4 regions of the Arthrobacter sp. Helios genome follow, and region 2 is predicted to be linked to each of the others. Evidence: riboswitches for the same ligand, from Rfam matches in the RefSeq annotation. Region 2 holds a riboswitch; each other region holds the start of a gene.
What was found. A riboswitch is a leader RNA that binds a small molecule or an ion and turns the genes downstream of it on or off. The one in region 2 is predicted to bind S-adenosylmethionine.
Positions count from the first base shown of each region.

Region 1: another riboswitch for S-adenosylmethionine. It lies ahead of ArtHe_RS06880 (flavin reductase family protein); the one in region 2 lies ahead of ArtHe_RS11425 (hypothetical protein).
Region 3: another riboswitch for S-adenosylmethionine. It lies ahead of ArtHe_RS15895 (LLM class flavin-dependent oxidoreductase); the one in region 2 lies ahead of ArtHe_RS11425 (hypothetical protein).
Region 4: another riboswitch for S-adenosylmethionine. It lies ahead of ArtHe_RS05545 (MetQ/NlpA family ABC transporter substrate-binding protein); the one in region 2 lies ahead of ArtHe_RS11425 (hypothetical protein).

Region 1 covers NZ_CP095402.1:1,546,963-1,550,491, forward strand. Annotated here, with positions in the region: gene ArtHe_RS06875 (PhzF family phenazine biosynthesis protein) at 123-959, opposite strand; SAM riboswitch class IV at 1,087-1,206, shown strand; gene ArtHe_RS06880 (flavin reductase family protein) at 1,255-1,758, shown strand; gene ArtHe_RS06885 (M66 family metalloprotease) at 1,895-3,529, opposite strand, start outside.
Region 2 covers NZ_CP095402.1:2,528,081-2,531,609, reverse strand. Annotated here, with positions in the region: gene ArtHe_RS11435 (3-hydroxyacyl-CoA dehydrogenase family protein) at 1-491, shown strand, start outside; gene ArtHe_RS11430 (tyrosine-protein phosphatase) at 560-1,297, shown strand; gene ArtHe_RS11425 (hypothetical protein) at 1,303-1,686, opposite strand; SAM riboswitch class IV at 1,704-1,841, opposite strand; gene ArtHe_RS11420 (NAD(P)-dependent alcohol dehydrogenase) at 1,972-3,018, shown strand; gene ArtHe_RS11415 (SGNH/GDSL hydrolase family protein) at 3,131-3,529, opposite strand, start outside.
Region 3 covers NZ_CP095402.1:3,462,443-3,465,971, reverse strand. Annotated here, with positions in the region: gene ArtHe_RS15900 (SDR family oxidoreductase) at 1-118, shown strand, start outside; gene ArtHe_RS15895 (LLM class flavin-dependent oxidoreductase) at 125-1,522, opposite strand; SAM riboswitch class IV at 1,559-1,673, opposite strand; gene ArtHe_RS15890 (MFS transporter) at 1,918-3,351, shown strand; gene ArtHe_RS15885 (FGGY family carbohydrate kinase) at 3,361-3,529, shown strand, end outside.
Region 4 covers NZ_CP095402.1:1,246,887-1,250,415, forward strand. Annotated here, with positions in the region: gene ArtHe_RS05540 (macrolide 2'-phosphotransferase) at 303-1,397, opposite strand; SAM riboswitch class IV at 1,485-1,602, shown strand; gene ArtHe_RS05545 (MetQ/NlpA family ABC transporter substrate-binding protein) at 1,683-2,564, shown strand; gene ArtHe_RS05550 (methionine ABC transporter ATP-binding protein) at 2,646-3,529, shown strand, end outside.

The DNA.
Region 1 (3,529 bases), 980 kb from region 2:
GAACAAGTCACTCACATCCCAAGGCTACCCGCGCGCTCTCCCTCTCCGCGGACCAGCGGTCCCCGGCGGATGGAGTCCCAGACTGCCAGCGGAGTTCAGGGACTGGAAGGAAACCCGGCGGGCTAGAGGGAAACTGAACCGTCGATGCAGGTTACGGACTCTCCGCCCACCCAGATGCGGCCCTCCCGCATAAAGACCCGGACCAGGCCGGAACGGTGCACTGCGGTGCCCTGCGTGACCGTGTAGCGTTCCCCGGCCAGGCCTTCACCGATCAGCCACTGGGCCAGGCCGGCATTCAGGCTGCCGGTGACCGGGTCCTCGGATACGCCCAGGCCGGGGGCGAAGGCGCGCACCTCGAAGTCGGTTTCAGCGGTTTCGGGCTGCGGGCCGATCACGCCGACCCGAAGGTTGCCGAGCGCGGCGTGGTCCGGGCGCAGCGAAAGCACTGTCTCCGCGTCGGGCAGCAGCAGCCCCAGCCACCCCGGCCCGTTGTCCACCCACTGGTGGCCGTCCACCTGGTTCGGGGTGAGCCCCAGAGCAGCGGTGACCCGGGCAAGGATGTCCTCCTCCACGGGACCGGTCCGGATGAGCCTTGGCGCGGCGAACGCGGCCAGCCCGGCATTGACCCGCAGCGGCACCAGGCCGATTCCGCACTCCTGGATCACCAGCCCCGGCCGTACCGGGGTGTTCCCGGCCTCGGTCCACGCATGGCAGGTGCCGAGTGTTGGATGGCCCGCGAACGGAATCTCTCCCCCTGGCGTGAAGATCCGGACCCGGTAGTCGGCTTCCTCCTGCGTGGCCGGGAGCACGAACGTCGTCTCCGAGAGATTTGTCCAGCGCGCGAACTGGAGCATGGCTTCATCGTCCAGGCCGTCCCCGTCCAGCACCACCGCCAGCGGATTGCCCTGAAAGGGGCGGCTGCCAAAGACGTCTACCTGCTTGAACCAGCGTTGTCTCATGCGGACACTTTAGTGGCTCCCCCGGCAGCAGGCTGGCAGCCCGGCGGTTACGAAGTGTTGCGGATCCGCCACTGCGTGTGACACGGGTTTGCGCCCGCCCCTGCCCCGCCCCTAGATTGATGGGCAGAATCAAGAGTTCCAGCCACAGGCCCTGGCCGGTTGGACGGCAACCCTCTCGCCATAGCGGGGTGCTCCAGGTGACGATTCGGCCGTCCCGGTGGATCTCCCGGTGCGGCAAGTACAGCGTCCCCGTGCTGCCTTCCGGGCAGCGGGCGCATCAGGCAGAGGAAGTCCCATGGCCCTTGAAACCGATCTGCAGCCCACTGCCCTCCGCCGCGCGTTTGGCCGTTTCCCATCCGGAATCGCGGCCCTGTGCGCCGAAATTGACGGCGTACCGCAGGGCATCGTCGCGTCGTCCTTCACCGTGGGGGTCTCCATGGAGCCGCCGCTGGTCATGTTCGCGGTCCAGAACACCTCGCGGACCTGGCCGGTGCTGCGCTCCGCGCAGCGGATCGGCGTGTCCGTCCTCGGGACAGGGCACGACGGCGTCTGCCGCCAGATTGCCTCCCGCGACGGCGACCGGTTCGCCGGCCTCGAACTGCACGAAGCTGAGGGCGCGCTGTTCCTGGACGAAGCTGCCCTGTGGCTCGACTGCTCGATCGAAAATGAGGTACCGGCCGGAGACCACGCTGTGGTGCTTCTACGGGTCCACGGCTACTCCACCCATGAGGACGCCCATGAACCGCTGGTATTCCACGGCTCAGCGTTCCGTAACCTGGCGGTTCCTGAGTTCGCCTGACCGGGACAGGCAACCGCCGGATTCTGTAGCAGCCGGACTCAGTACCAAGGAAAAGGGTGCACACCCCGGGCTGAATTGCCCCGGGGTGTGCACCCTTTCGGTGCTAAATCCCTGCTGCTAAATCCCTCCTGCTGAGCTACGCGTCCAGTCCAAGGCTGAACAGCGTCGCGATGCTGCCGGCTTTCAGGCTGGCCATCCCCGGGTTGGCGGATGTTGTGAGCCCGGTCCAGATCTGGTTCGCTCCGGCGTTCTTCGAATACATCCCCACGATTCCCTCGTCCCGGTAGAAGTCGAGGTAGCTCGAAACCGCGCTCTTGAGATGTCCGTCTGCCTCGGGGAGCCACTCCTGATTAGCTTCGGCAGCAGAGCAGGCAGCGACCTTGGCCGGGGTGCCGGGCACCAGGCACATATCGGGCCGTGCTTCGCTGTGGATCGCCCCGCGGGTATCCATAAACCAGCGCTGGACCGCAGTGTCAGCGCACAGTGCCTTGTTTTTAGGGACGGTAACGCTGAGGTCCCCGCCCAACACCAGGCAGTGCCCGTTGTTGACAAGCAGCCGGCCTCCGGTCGGCAGTATCCGGGTGGAATTTTCCGTGAAGCCGTTTGAGGACATCAGGGCGGCGAGTTCCGCCGTGGTTGCCGCGTCCTTCGCATCGAGCTTTGCCTGATTGTCCTGGATAAACGTGTCGATCACGGCAGTGGCGAAATTCAGTCCGGAGAGCGTGGCGATGCTGCTGGCCTTCAGCGTTGCCATTCCCGGGTTCTGCGATGCGGCCAGGCCCTGCCAGATCTGGTTGGCCCCGGACGTCCGGCCGTACATGCCGGCGATTCCCTGGTGCCGGTGGAAGTCGAGGTAGTTGGACACCGCACTCTTCAGGTGTCCGTCGGCCTCGGCGATCCACACCTGGGACGCTGCGGTCGTGGCGCACGCCGCCATCTTCACCGGCGTACCGGGAACCAGGCACAGGTCCGGACGCTCTTCGCTGTGAACCGCCCCGCGTGCGTCCATCACCCAGCGCTGGGCGGCGGTGTCTGCGCACAGGGTTTTGTCCTGCGGGACTGTGACGCCGAGGTCCGCGCCCAGCACCAGGCAATGTCCGCCGTCAACAAGCAGCCGGCCACCGGCAGGAAGGACCTGCGTGGGACTCTCCACCAGTCCGAGGGAAGACATCAGGGTGAACAGCTCCGCTGTGGCGGCCGGGTCCTGTGCGTCGAGCTTTGCCTGATTGCGCTGGATGAAGGCATCGACCGAGGCAGCTGCGGCGGACTGCTTCTGGACAGCTGCTGCCACACCCTGGGCCACCGGCGTGAGGCCGCTCAGATCGTCTTTCCAGCTCTCCAGCAAGATCATGCCGTCCGTGTCCAGCAGCGGTACCGCCTGCTTGGCGGCGGCCTGGAGCTTCGCCTCAAGCTCCGGAAGTTCGACGGCGCGCAGGGCTTCGTAGCCTGCGTCCTGGCCAATGACGACGGCGGGCCGCAGCGGCTCCTGGTCTGAGGCGATGGTGATGGTGTTGCCAAGCTTCGTCGTTGTGCCGTTCACTCGGCAGTGGATGGAGGCATCGGTCGGTTTGTCCGCGTGGGACAGGTTGATGTTGAACTGCTTCACCCCGTTGGTGGCCAGCAGCGCGGTTTTGTCCACCCGTCCGTCCTGGAAACTGATTTCCATCCAGCACCTGCGGGTGGAGTCCATGGCCGTAGTGTCTGCCTGCGGGAGGTCGAAGACGTTTCCGTAGTTGCTCCGGAAGGCCGGGTAGAGCACTGTCTGCTCTGG
Region 2 (3,529 bases):
CGCTCTCAGTCTCCGAGCTGGCGGAAAAGCTGCAGCGTCCCGAAAGGTTCTGCGGCCTGCACTTCTTCAATCCGGTTCCGGCGTCGACCCTGATCGAGGTGGTGCTCGGCAAGCGGACTTCCGAGGAGCTGGCCGCTGAAGCCCGCACCTGGGTTGCCGATCTCGGCAAAACCCCGGTCGTCGTCAACGATGCTCCCGGTTTCGCCAGCTCGCGGCTGGGCGTGGCGATTGCCCTCGAAGCCATGCGGATGGTCGAAGAGGGCGTGGCGTCCGCTGAGGATATCGACGCCGCCATGGTCCTGGGCTACAAGCACCCGACCGGCCCGCTGAAGACCACGGACATTGTAGGCCTGGACGTCCGGCTCGGCATCGCCGAGTACCTGGCCTCCACCCTCGGCCCGCGCTTCGAGCCGCCGCAGATCCTGCGGGACAAGGTGGCCCGTGGCGAGCTCGGACGCAAGACCGGCAAGGGCTTTTTCGACTGGAGCTGACCCTCCCCCCTGGCTGCCTCAACCGCACCAGTTTCGGCAGTGAATCCGGCAGCGCCTACGCTGGAGCCATGGACGCTGCCAGCAACCGGACTGTGGCCTGGGAGGGCGCCGTCAACGCCCGGGACCTCGGGGGCATCCCCGTGGCCGGCGGCCGCAGTATCCTGCCGGGCAGGCTCTTCCGGATGGGGCGCTCCGAGTGGCTCACCGGGCGGGGCTGGCAACAGGCCTACGACGCCGGTGTCCGCACCGTCGTGGACCTGCGGAACGAAACCGAAATCGGCAGGCGGGACACCGACCCGCTGCTGCCGCCGTCGGCCGTCCAGGGAATCGCCGTCCTGAACCGGCCCACCCAGGAAACCGCCGATCCGGAGTTCACCGCACTCACCGGACCGTACATGAACTCCCCGCGCTTTTATCCTGCGAACCTTGCCCGGTGGCCGGAGAAATTCGCAGCGGTCGCCCAGGCCATCGCGGATGCCCCGCCCGGCGGGGTTGTCATTCACTGTTCCGCCGGGCGGGACCGCACGGGCCTGGTCGCCCTGCTCCTGCTGCAGCTCGCCGGCGCAGCACCGGAAGCGGCCGCCGCGGACTATGCGGCCGCAGCCGCCGGAATCAATGAATGGCACCGGCGCCAGACGCAGCCGCGGGAGCGCCCCTTGAACGACACTGAACTCGCGCAACGGATCGCAGCCGCGCAGCAGGAGCTGCTGGCCGTGGCGGAGAACCTGGACGCCCGGGATTTCCTGCTCCGGGCCGGAGCAGACAGCCTGACGCTGGACCGGCTTCGGGCCCGGCTGCTGGGGTGAAGCCGCTACTGCGGAAGGGGGAGCCTGGCCTCAGCCGGGTTCTCCCGGCACAGGGCCAGCCGTTCCGTAGCGGCTAAGTGGAAAAAAGAGCTGCCCGCGGGACTGTTGAAGCCGCCGGGGACCAGCAGCGTTGAGTGCCGGGGGCACCACTGAGCGGTGTCGACGGCGGACACCAGAGCCAGCGCCACCCGTGCCGTGTCCTGGTGCCACATCAGCTGCTGGGTGCCGTCAATGACCAGGGCAATAACGTCGAGTCCGGGGTCGGCGTGGACTTCCACCTCGACCCAGTCGTCGTATTCGGCCAGTGCTGCGGCCGGCAGGGACGGAAGTACCTGGGCCGGGCGCGAGGAAGCGATGCTGCTGATGGGGGAGTCACTGGAGTAGGTCACAGTGTTTGTCCTTCGGGGAGTTGTCCTTGTCCGCACCGGTTAGCGCAGACCGCTTCGTCATCCGAACCACCCGCCGAACAATGGGGTTGGTGTGAGGCCAGTCGGAGCTGTTCCTTGCCCGGCGGTGCCGAACGCGGAGGCCGCATCTCGTGAAGTACTGCAAACAGTAGCGCACCCGGCCCCTGTGGCGGAACCCCCGCTCCCGCCGGGCCAAGTAGATGTAAAAGCATATATGGTGGAGGAGGCGGGTAAACTCCGCCGCACCGATTCAAAGAAGAAGGCATTATGCGTGCAGTTGTATTTGAGAAGTGGCAGACCTTCCCGTCCCTGACGGAGGTCGAAAAGCCGAAGCCGGGCCCTGGCGAGGTCCTGCTGAAGGTGGCGGGCGCCGGTGCCTGCCATTCCGACGTCGCGCTCTATAAGGACTTCGCCGAAGGCTCGCCGGGCTCGATCCCTCCCGCCTTCGTCCTGGGCCATGAGAACTCCGGCTGGATCGAAGAGCTTGGCGAAGGCGTCAGCGGCGTGGAGGTCGGCGGCGCGTACCTGGTCTACGGGCCGGTAGGCTGCGGGCACTGCAAGGCCTGCTCCCGCGGGCAGGACACCTACTGCGAGAACGCCGCCGAGATGCCCTACCTGGGCATGGGACTGGGCCGCGACGGCGGTATGGCCGAATACCTGGTGGTTCCGGTCCGGAACCTGGTCCCGCTGGGCGACGCCGATCCTGTCGCCGCGGCACCGCTTTCCGATGCGGCCCTGACGCCGTACCACGCCATCAAGAACTCCCTGCCGAACCTGGCCGGGGGCGGCAAATACGCCCTGGTCGTCGGCCTTGGCGGGCTGGGACAGATGGCGGTGCAGATCCTCAAGGCACTCACCGGCGCCACGGTGATTGCCACCGATATGAAGGAAGAGGCCATGCGGAAGGCCGAAGCTGCCGGCGCCATCGTGGTTCCCGGCGGCGAGGGCCAGGTGGAACGCATCCGGGAGATCACCGGCGGACGCGGTGTGGATGCTGCGTTCGACTTCGTCGGGGTGGGTCCGACCATCAAGACTGCAGCCGCATCGATGGCACCGCAGTCCCGGTTCACTGTGGTTGGCATCGCCGGCGGGACGTATGAGTGGAGCTTCTTCACCACCCCGTACGAGTCCACCACGACCAACACCTACTGGGGCACCATTGAGGACCTGCACGAAGTGGTGGCCATGTACCGCGCCGGTCAGATCAAGCCCGAGGTGGAGCTCTACAGCATGGACAACGCGCTGGAGGCGTACCGGAAGCTGGAGGCAGGCGAGCTCAGCGGGCGCGCCGTGGTTGTTCCGCACATGAAGTAGCTCTGGAGCACCCAGGACGACGGCGGTGCCCGCGTGTGGCGGGCGCCGCCGTCGTGCTTTGGGGCCAGGCAGGCTTGGGACCGGGCAACCCTCGGTCAGGACGTGGCCGCCGTCAGCTCCTGCCGCGGCAGCCGCCGTGTGAGGGCAGCTCCACATCCGCTGTGAACGCGGCCAGATAGCCGTCGCGGTAGCCGGTGGCGTTCGGATGGAGGTCAAACGGCCCGCCATCGAAGATGATCCACGGTTCGGGCGATCCCACTCCGTGCCCGGAGAACTCGTCCACCACGTCCACAAAGGTCGAGCCCCGTCCCAGCTGCGCGGCCAGGACCGCGTTGAGCTTATCCGTTCCTTCGTTGAAGAGGGCCTGGGCCTGCGGGCTGAGCGGCCCGGGCGTGCCTTCCTCGAACAGGTGCGGATAGCCGGTCAGGACGATCTCCGCCCGGGGTGCCAGCGAACGCAGGCGGCCCAGTGATTCCCGCAGCTGGGCGGCGAGCGTGGTTTCGGCGTAGGC
Region 3 (3,529 bases), 930 kb from region 2:
CCTCGGCGATCCCGAAACGGACATCGCACCGATCGTTGTGTTCCTGGCCAGCGAACAGTCCAAGTACATGACCGGCCAGACGCTGATGGCCGACGGCGGTTCCATCAAGCTGTACTAGCCTGCCCTAGCCGTTGACCGCCGGGGCGAAGCGGTACCTGGCGCCCCGGTGGGTTTCGGGCAGTTTGTCGCCGGCGCCGAAGAGTTTGTTCCGCAGCGTTCCGGGCGCGTACCCGGAGGGGTAGGCGCCGCGCTGCTGCAGCTCCGGCACAACGAACTCCACCACATCCTCGAACGTCCCGGGGGTGACGGCGTAGGCCAGGTTAAAACCGTCGACGTCGGTTTCCTCGACCCAGCGGATCAGCTCCTCGGCGACTTCGGCACCGGAACCCACCAGCCGCGGGCCCAGCCCGCCGATCCCGGCGGATTCGGCGATGTCCCGCACGGTCCAGGGCTCGCCGTCGTCCTTCACCTTCTGGAAGTTCGCGGCGGCGGACTGGATGGCGTTGGACTCCACGTTGCCCAGCGGTTCATCCAGGTTGTAGGTGGAGAGGTCCACCCCCATCCACCCGGACATCAGGGCGAGTGCGCCCTCGTCGCTGGTGTAGCGCTGGTAGTCCTGGTGCTTGGCTTCGGCTTCCTCGGCGGTCGCGGCCGTGATGATTGTCAGCAGCGTGTAGATCCGGATCGAGTAGCGGTCCCGGCCGGCCGCTTCGGCGGCGTCGCGGATCTTGGTGACGGTGGCCTTCAGCTTCTCCACGGTCGGGGCTCCCACGAACACAGCCTCGGCGTTCTCGGCCGCGAACGCGATGCCGCGCGGCGAGGCGCCGGCCTGGAAGATCACCGGGGTCCGCTGCGGGGAGGGCTCGGAAATGTGGATGCCGGGGACCTTGAAGTACTTGCCCTCATGGTTGATGTCATGGACCTTGGAGGGGTCGGTGAAGACACCCGTTTCGCGGTCCCGGACCACGGCGTCGTCTTCCCAGGAGCCTTCGAGCAGCTTGTAGACCACTTCCAGGTATTCGTCGGCGTGGTTGTACCGCTCGTCGTGCTCCAGCTGGTCTTCCTGGCCCATGTTCCGTGCGGCGGAGGGCAGGTAGCCGGTGACCACGTTCCACCCGACCCGGCCGTTCGTAATGTGGTCCAGGGTGGAGAGCCGGCGGGCAAACGGGTACGGGTGTTCGTACGCGGTGCCGGCGGTGACGCCGAAGCCCAGGTTCTCGGTGACCAGGGCCATGGCGGAGACCAGCAGCAGCGGATCGTTGACCGGCACCTGGGTGCCCTGGCGCAGCGTGGCCTCGTTGGAGGAACCGTAAACGTCGTAGGTGCCCAGCACGTCGGCGATGAAAATGCCGTCGAAAAGCCCGCGTTCGCAGGTCTTGGCCAGCTCGGTCCAGTAGCGGATGTCGTTGTACCGGGAGGACTGGTCCTCGGGGTGGCGCCACAGGCCGGGCGACTGGTGGCCCACGCAGTTCATGTCGAAGGCGTTGAAGCGGATCTGTCGGGGTGCGGGCGAATTGGCCATGGAAGTCCTTTTCCGGTTTGACGCACCGTCGAAGGAGCGCCGTACTTGCCGCAGGCTGATGCGCCTGCGACCGGATCGTCATCTGGGGCACCCCGCCACGGGAGAGGGTTGCCGCCCAACCAGCCAGAGCTTCGCGTTGGGACTCATGATCCTGCCCGCCCAGTATGGAACACCGCCCCCGGTGGCGCGCAAGCTGCGGGGTGTCACGCGGCGTAATGCCCGGGTTCGGAAAGAGCGCTGGCTGGGTATTGCCACAAACGGCATTATGCGTCTAAGATCACATTTATCAGGGCAAGAATAGAGACTTCCTGTTGGAGGTCTTTTCTTGCCCTTTTTGCGTTTCTATTGGGCCGTGGTCTCTGACAGGAGCAATCCCGACAGAGAGGTCGGCCATAATGTCGAGTTTTACACTCCGCGGCGTGCACGACGTAGTTTCTTACATTGACGCCCGCCCCAAGATAGCGGGCCGGGCCGGGGTCATTTGGTGGCTCGCGCTGGGCGGCCTGTTCCTAGACGCCTTTTCCAACTCTGCGCTGAGCGCCGGCCTTGGACCCATGACCAGGGACCTGGAGCTGAGCGCCACCCAGGTTGCCATCCTGACGTCCCTCGCATCCTGGGTCGCCATCGTGTTCAATCCGATTGGCGGTTGGATGGCGGACCGCTGGGGCCGCATTCCTCCACTGGTTTTCGCTAAGTTCCTGGCGCTGATCGGCGCCGGCCTGGCCGCCTTTGCACCCGCTTTCGAGCTGGTGCTGGTGGGACGCTTCTTCGTGGGTGCCGCCTACGGCATCGACTTTGCGATCGCCATGGCCCTGTTGGCAGAATTTACCCCCGCCCGGTTCAAGAGCCGCCTGAACACCTGGCAGGGCATCTGGTACACCGCGGTGAGCTCCAACCTGATTCTGGCCATCCTGTTCTACAACATGGGTGTCGGAGAATCGATCTGGCGCTACGCCGTCGGCTCAGCGGGCATCGTGGCCCTGGCCCTCTTTGTCGCCCAGCTCGCTTTTATGGTCGAAAGCCCCACCTGGGCAGCCCGGAAGGGCCTGCTTGAAAAGGCGGCCGCCTCCATGACGAAGATTTATGGTGAGCCTTTCACTGCAGCGCCCGTCGAAGACCGCTCCCCGATCCTGAACCAGGCGACAAAGGGTTTCGCCAACATCGCGCTGATTTTCCGTGGAATCTACCTTCCACGGACGATCCTCGCTGCCACCATCCAGATGGGGCAGTCCATCCAGTATTTCGCCGTCGGCTGGTACCTGCCGATTATTAGCCTCACCCTGTTCGGTGAAGACTTCGTGGTGGCCACATTGGGCGCGCTTGTCTTCAACCTATTTGGTATCGTCGGCGGCTTCCTTTCGCCGATGATCGGCAGGAAAATCGGCCTGCGCAAGGCCTCAGCAGTCGGCTTCGGCGCCGTCTTCATCATGCTGGTGATACTGGGAGCCTTCTACGAGAGCCTGCCGATCTTCCTGGCCTTCCTGATCCCGTCCCTGTTCATCCTGTTCCACTCCGGCGGGCCCGGCGCCAACGGCAAGAGCATCTCCACCCTGTCCTTCCGCAGCGAACTGCGAGCGGGAGCCAACGGTGTTATCGGGGCGCTTGGCAGCACCGGAGCGGCTCTGGGCCTGCTCGTCTTCCCCATCCTCAAGCAGGACCTTGGCCTCGGACCCACCTTCCTGATCCTTTCCGCCGTACCGCTGATCGCCTGCATCGTTTGCTCGGTGATCAAATGGGATCCCACCCGCGCAGCGGTCAGCCCGGATGAAGAAGAGAATGCTCCGCAGTTCCGGAGTGACCAGGTCCGAAACGAAACGGCACGGGTCTAGATGGCACGGATGCAGCCGGCGATCCTATCCATCGACGAAGGCACCACGGGGACCAGGGCAGCCTGGGTCACCGCGGACGGGATGGTCCACGGCGAGGAGTACCGGCGCCTCCAGGTCTCCACTCCCCGTGCCGGGGTAGTGGAACAGGATGCCGGGGAAATCCTGGCCAAGACGCTGG
Region 4 (3,529 bases), 1.3 Mb from region 2:
TCCGGTGGTGGGCCTGGGCAGCCGGAACCCTTGAAGGGTCCCGGCACCGGGGCGCACGAAATCACTGCCCGCCAGGGAGCAGTTTCACGGTTCCGCGTGAAGGCGGAATGGCAGAAAAAGTTCTGCGTCACGAAAAAGAAGAAGTTTGCACTGCTGGCAGGATACACACGCTCCGGACCCGACCGCCAGACGGCCCTGGCCGAAGATGCACCGCCGGAGGATGCGCCGCCGGCGGCAGCTGTTTCGGGAACAGCCGGTCAGCGAACTGCTGGGCAGGGAAACAGCCGGGCAGGGACAGCCGGTCAGGGAAACAGCTGGGCAGCGGCGGCGTCCCGGTGCTCGGGGAGCCCCGTCGTCAGGGCATAGAGCGCATGGTTCAGCGGGCCGGCTGCAATGAGGGCGGTGCAGCGCTCCACCAGGTGCGGCTCGGAAGTTCCGGTTGCCTCCTCATAGCGCGCGGCGGTTTCCTCCAGCGAATCCGGCGAAATCAGCTGGATATACATGAATTCGAGCGCAGGATCGCTGACCTTGGCGGTGGTCCAGTCCAGCACGGAAACGATGCGGTCTGCCTCATCCAGCAGCAGGTGGGCGGGATACAGTTCACCGTGTGTCAGGACGGTCCGCTCCGGCCAGAGCCGGTCATCGCTGAGCCACTGCTCCCAGCCCGCCAGCAGGTCCGGCGCGATCCGGAACTCCTTTTCCACTCTGCGAAGCCCGTCCGCCCAGTGCCGGCGGACAGCGTGCGGCGTTTCGGCCGGAATACCAGCTGCGGCGGCGGCACCGGCATCCAGGCCGTGCAGGGACGCGATCAGCTCCGCCAGAGACTGCAGATAGGCCTTGCCGGACGGGTCGAAATGCCAGTCCGTCTGGTTCTCCGGACCCACGGTCAGTCCGGGGGAGCCGGGCAGCAGCGGGTAGGCAATCAGGTCATCGGCCTGGATCTGCCAATCCGGGACGGCCACCGAAAGCCGCGGACGGACAAAGTCCAGGATGGCCCGTTCCTCGTCCTGGTTCGCCGCCACGTCCGCCCGGCGCGGCACGCGCAGGACCCACCGTTGAAGAACTTGTTCATTGTCCCGCTCAGAGGTTTGCACTTCCGCAGCAAACGCCACCCGGTAGTCCAGGCCGGCTTCGTTGAAGCGGACGCTCCCCGGTTCGAGCAGCAAACCGTGGCGTGCCGCCAGGGCACAAACGTCGTCCGCGCCGAGATCCTCAACCATGCCCATGATCAGCCTTCCTGGATTGATCAGCCATCTTGGATTGATCAGCCTTCCTGGACGTTCACTGCCGTTGATTTCCGCGGCAGGAAGCACCCAGACTACCGACCCCGCGGCCCGTGCTTCACCAACGGGCTGGCCGGCAGTGAAGTACCGGGGCTGCCCTGTATGACAGCACATGGCGCAATATGACCTTCCGCGACGGGGCGCGAAGCCTCATGGCGCAACATTTGGACCGGGCTGAAGGCGCCCCTAGCGTGGGTCCGGAATCAAGAGTTCCAGCCAACGGCCCTGGCCGGCTGGACAGCAACCCTCTCGTCGTAGCGGGGTGCTCCAGGTGAAGATTCGGCCCTGGCGGAGACCTTCCGCAGGGCAAGTACGGCGCCGGCATTGCCCTCACAGCGGCCTGCGCCTCCCCACCCTTCCGCGGTTTGCCGCGGACCCATTCAGGAGAAGAACCGAACCATGAAACTCAGCAGGAAAATCCTGGCTCTTGCCGCAGCACCCCTCCTTGCCCTCGGCATGGCTGCCTGCGGTTCCGCGGCCGGTGACGAAGGTGCGCCGGTGAAAATCGGCGTCGTTGGTGCCAGCGATCCGTACTGGGCCACCTATACCGAGGCAGCCAAGGCGGAGGGTATCGACGTCGAAATCGTCGACTTCGGCGAGTACACCCTGCCCAACCCGGCGCTGTCAGAGGGTGAGCTGGACCTGAACCAGTTCCAGCACATCGTCTACCTGGCCCGCTACAACGTTGCCAGCGGAAGCGACCTGACACCTGTCGGCTCCACCGCCATCTACCCGCTGGGCCTCTACTCCACGCAGTACGACTCCGTGGAAGAGATCCCCGACGGCGCCACCGTGGCCATCCCCAATGATGAGAGCAACCTGTCCCGCGGCCTGCTGGTGCTGCAGTCCGCAGGTCTGGTGACCCTGGAAGGCGGCGGCAGCGCGTTCTCCACCCTCGATGACATCGATGCAGCAAAGTCCAAGGTCAAGGTGACCACCCTGGAAGCGTCGCTGACACCCACCTCGCTGCCCGACGTTGCCGCAGCCATCATCAACAACGACTTCGTGGAAGACGCCGGGCTGAAGTTTGAGGATGCCATTGCGCAGGATGACCCCGCGGATCCCGCGGCCATTCCCTACGTGAACATCTTCGCGGCCCGCGCCGGCGAGGAAAACAATGAGACGTACGTGAAGCTGGTGGAGATCTACCAGAACACCCAGTCCGTCCAGGACGGTGTGCAGGAGGCCTCAGGCAACACCGCCAAGTTCCTAAAAGTTCCGGTGGAGGACCTGAAGACGTCGCTGGAAAAGGTCCAGAAGGACATCGAAGCCCTGGGCTAACCCCGGCCGCATCACCGAAGGGTCCCGGCCGGCGGCAGCAGCTGCCGGCCGGGACACCCGTCTGAAAAACAAGGAACCTTCATGGCCCTCATTTCACTGCAGAACGTCTCCAAGTCCTATCCGCCGGCCCGGAAGGGCGAACCCGCCGTGGCCGCGCTGAAGGAGATCAACCTCGAGATTGAGGCCGGGGAGATCTTCGGCATCATCGGCTATTCCGGCGCGGGTAAGTCCACCCTGGTCCGGCTCATCAATGCCCTCGAAACCAGCACATCCGGCAGCATCACCGTGGATGGGCAGCAGGTCTCCGGGGTTCCCGAGCGGAAGCTGAAGTCATTGCGCCTGGGCATCGGCATGATCTTCCAGCAGTTCAACCTCTTCAACTCCAAGACCGTCCGCAACAACATCGCCTACCCGCTCCGCGTGGCCGGGCGGAGCAAGCCGGAAATCGCAGCGCGGGTGGAGGAACTGCTCGCCTTCGTCGGGCTCTCGGACAAGGCGTCAAGCTACCCCGAGCAGCTTTCCGGGGGTCAGAAGCAGCGGGTCGGCATAGCTCGTGCGCTGGCCGCGTCGCCCAAAATCCTGCTGGCAGACGAGGCCACCTCGGCACTGGACCCGGAAACCACCCACGAGGTGCTGGCCCTGCTGCGCCGCGTCAACCGGGAACTGGGCATCACCATTGTGGTGATCACCCATGAGATGGATGTGATCAAAAACCTGGCCACGCGGGTAGCCGTGATGGATGGCGGCCGGATTGTGGAACAGGGCGAAGTGTTTGAAGTCTTCTCCAATCCGCGCCGCGAATCTTCGCAGAAATTTGTCTCTACCGTGGTCCGGGGCATTCCGTCACCGGATGAGCTTGCCTCGCTGAAGGCCCGCCACGAGGGCCGGATTGTCACCTTGTCCTTCCGTGACGGCGACGAGGCGCAGGCGGGAGTCTTCCTTGAACTTGCCGCAGCCGGTGTGGG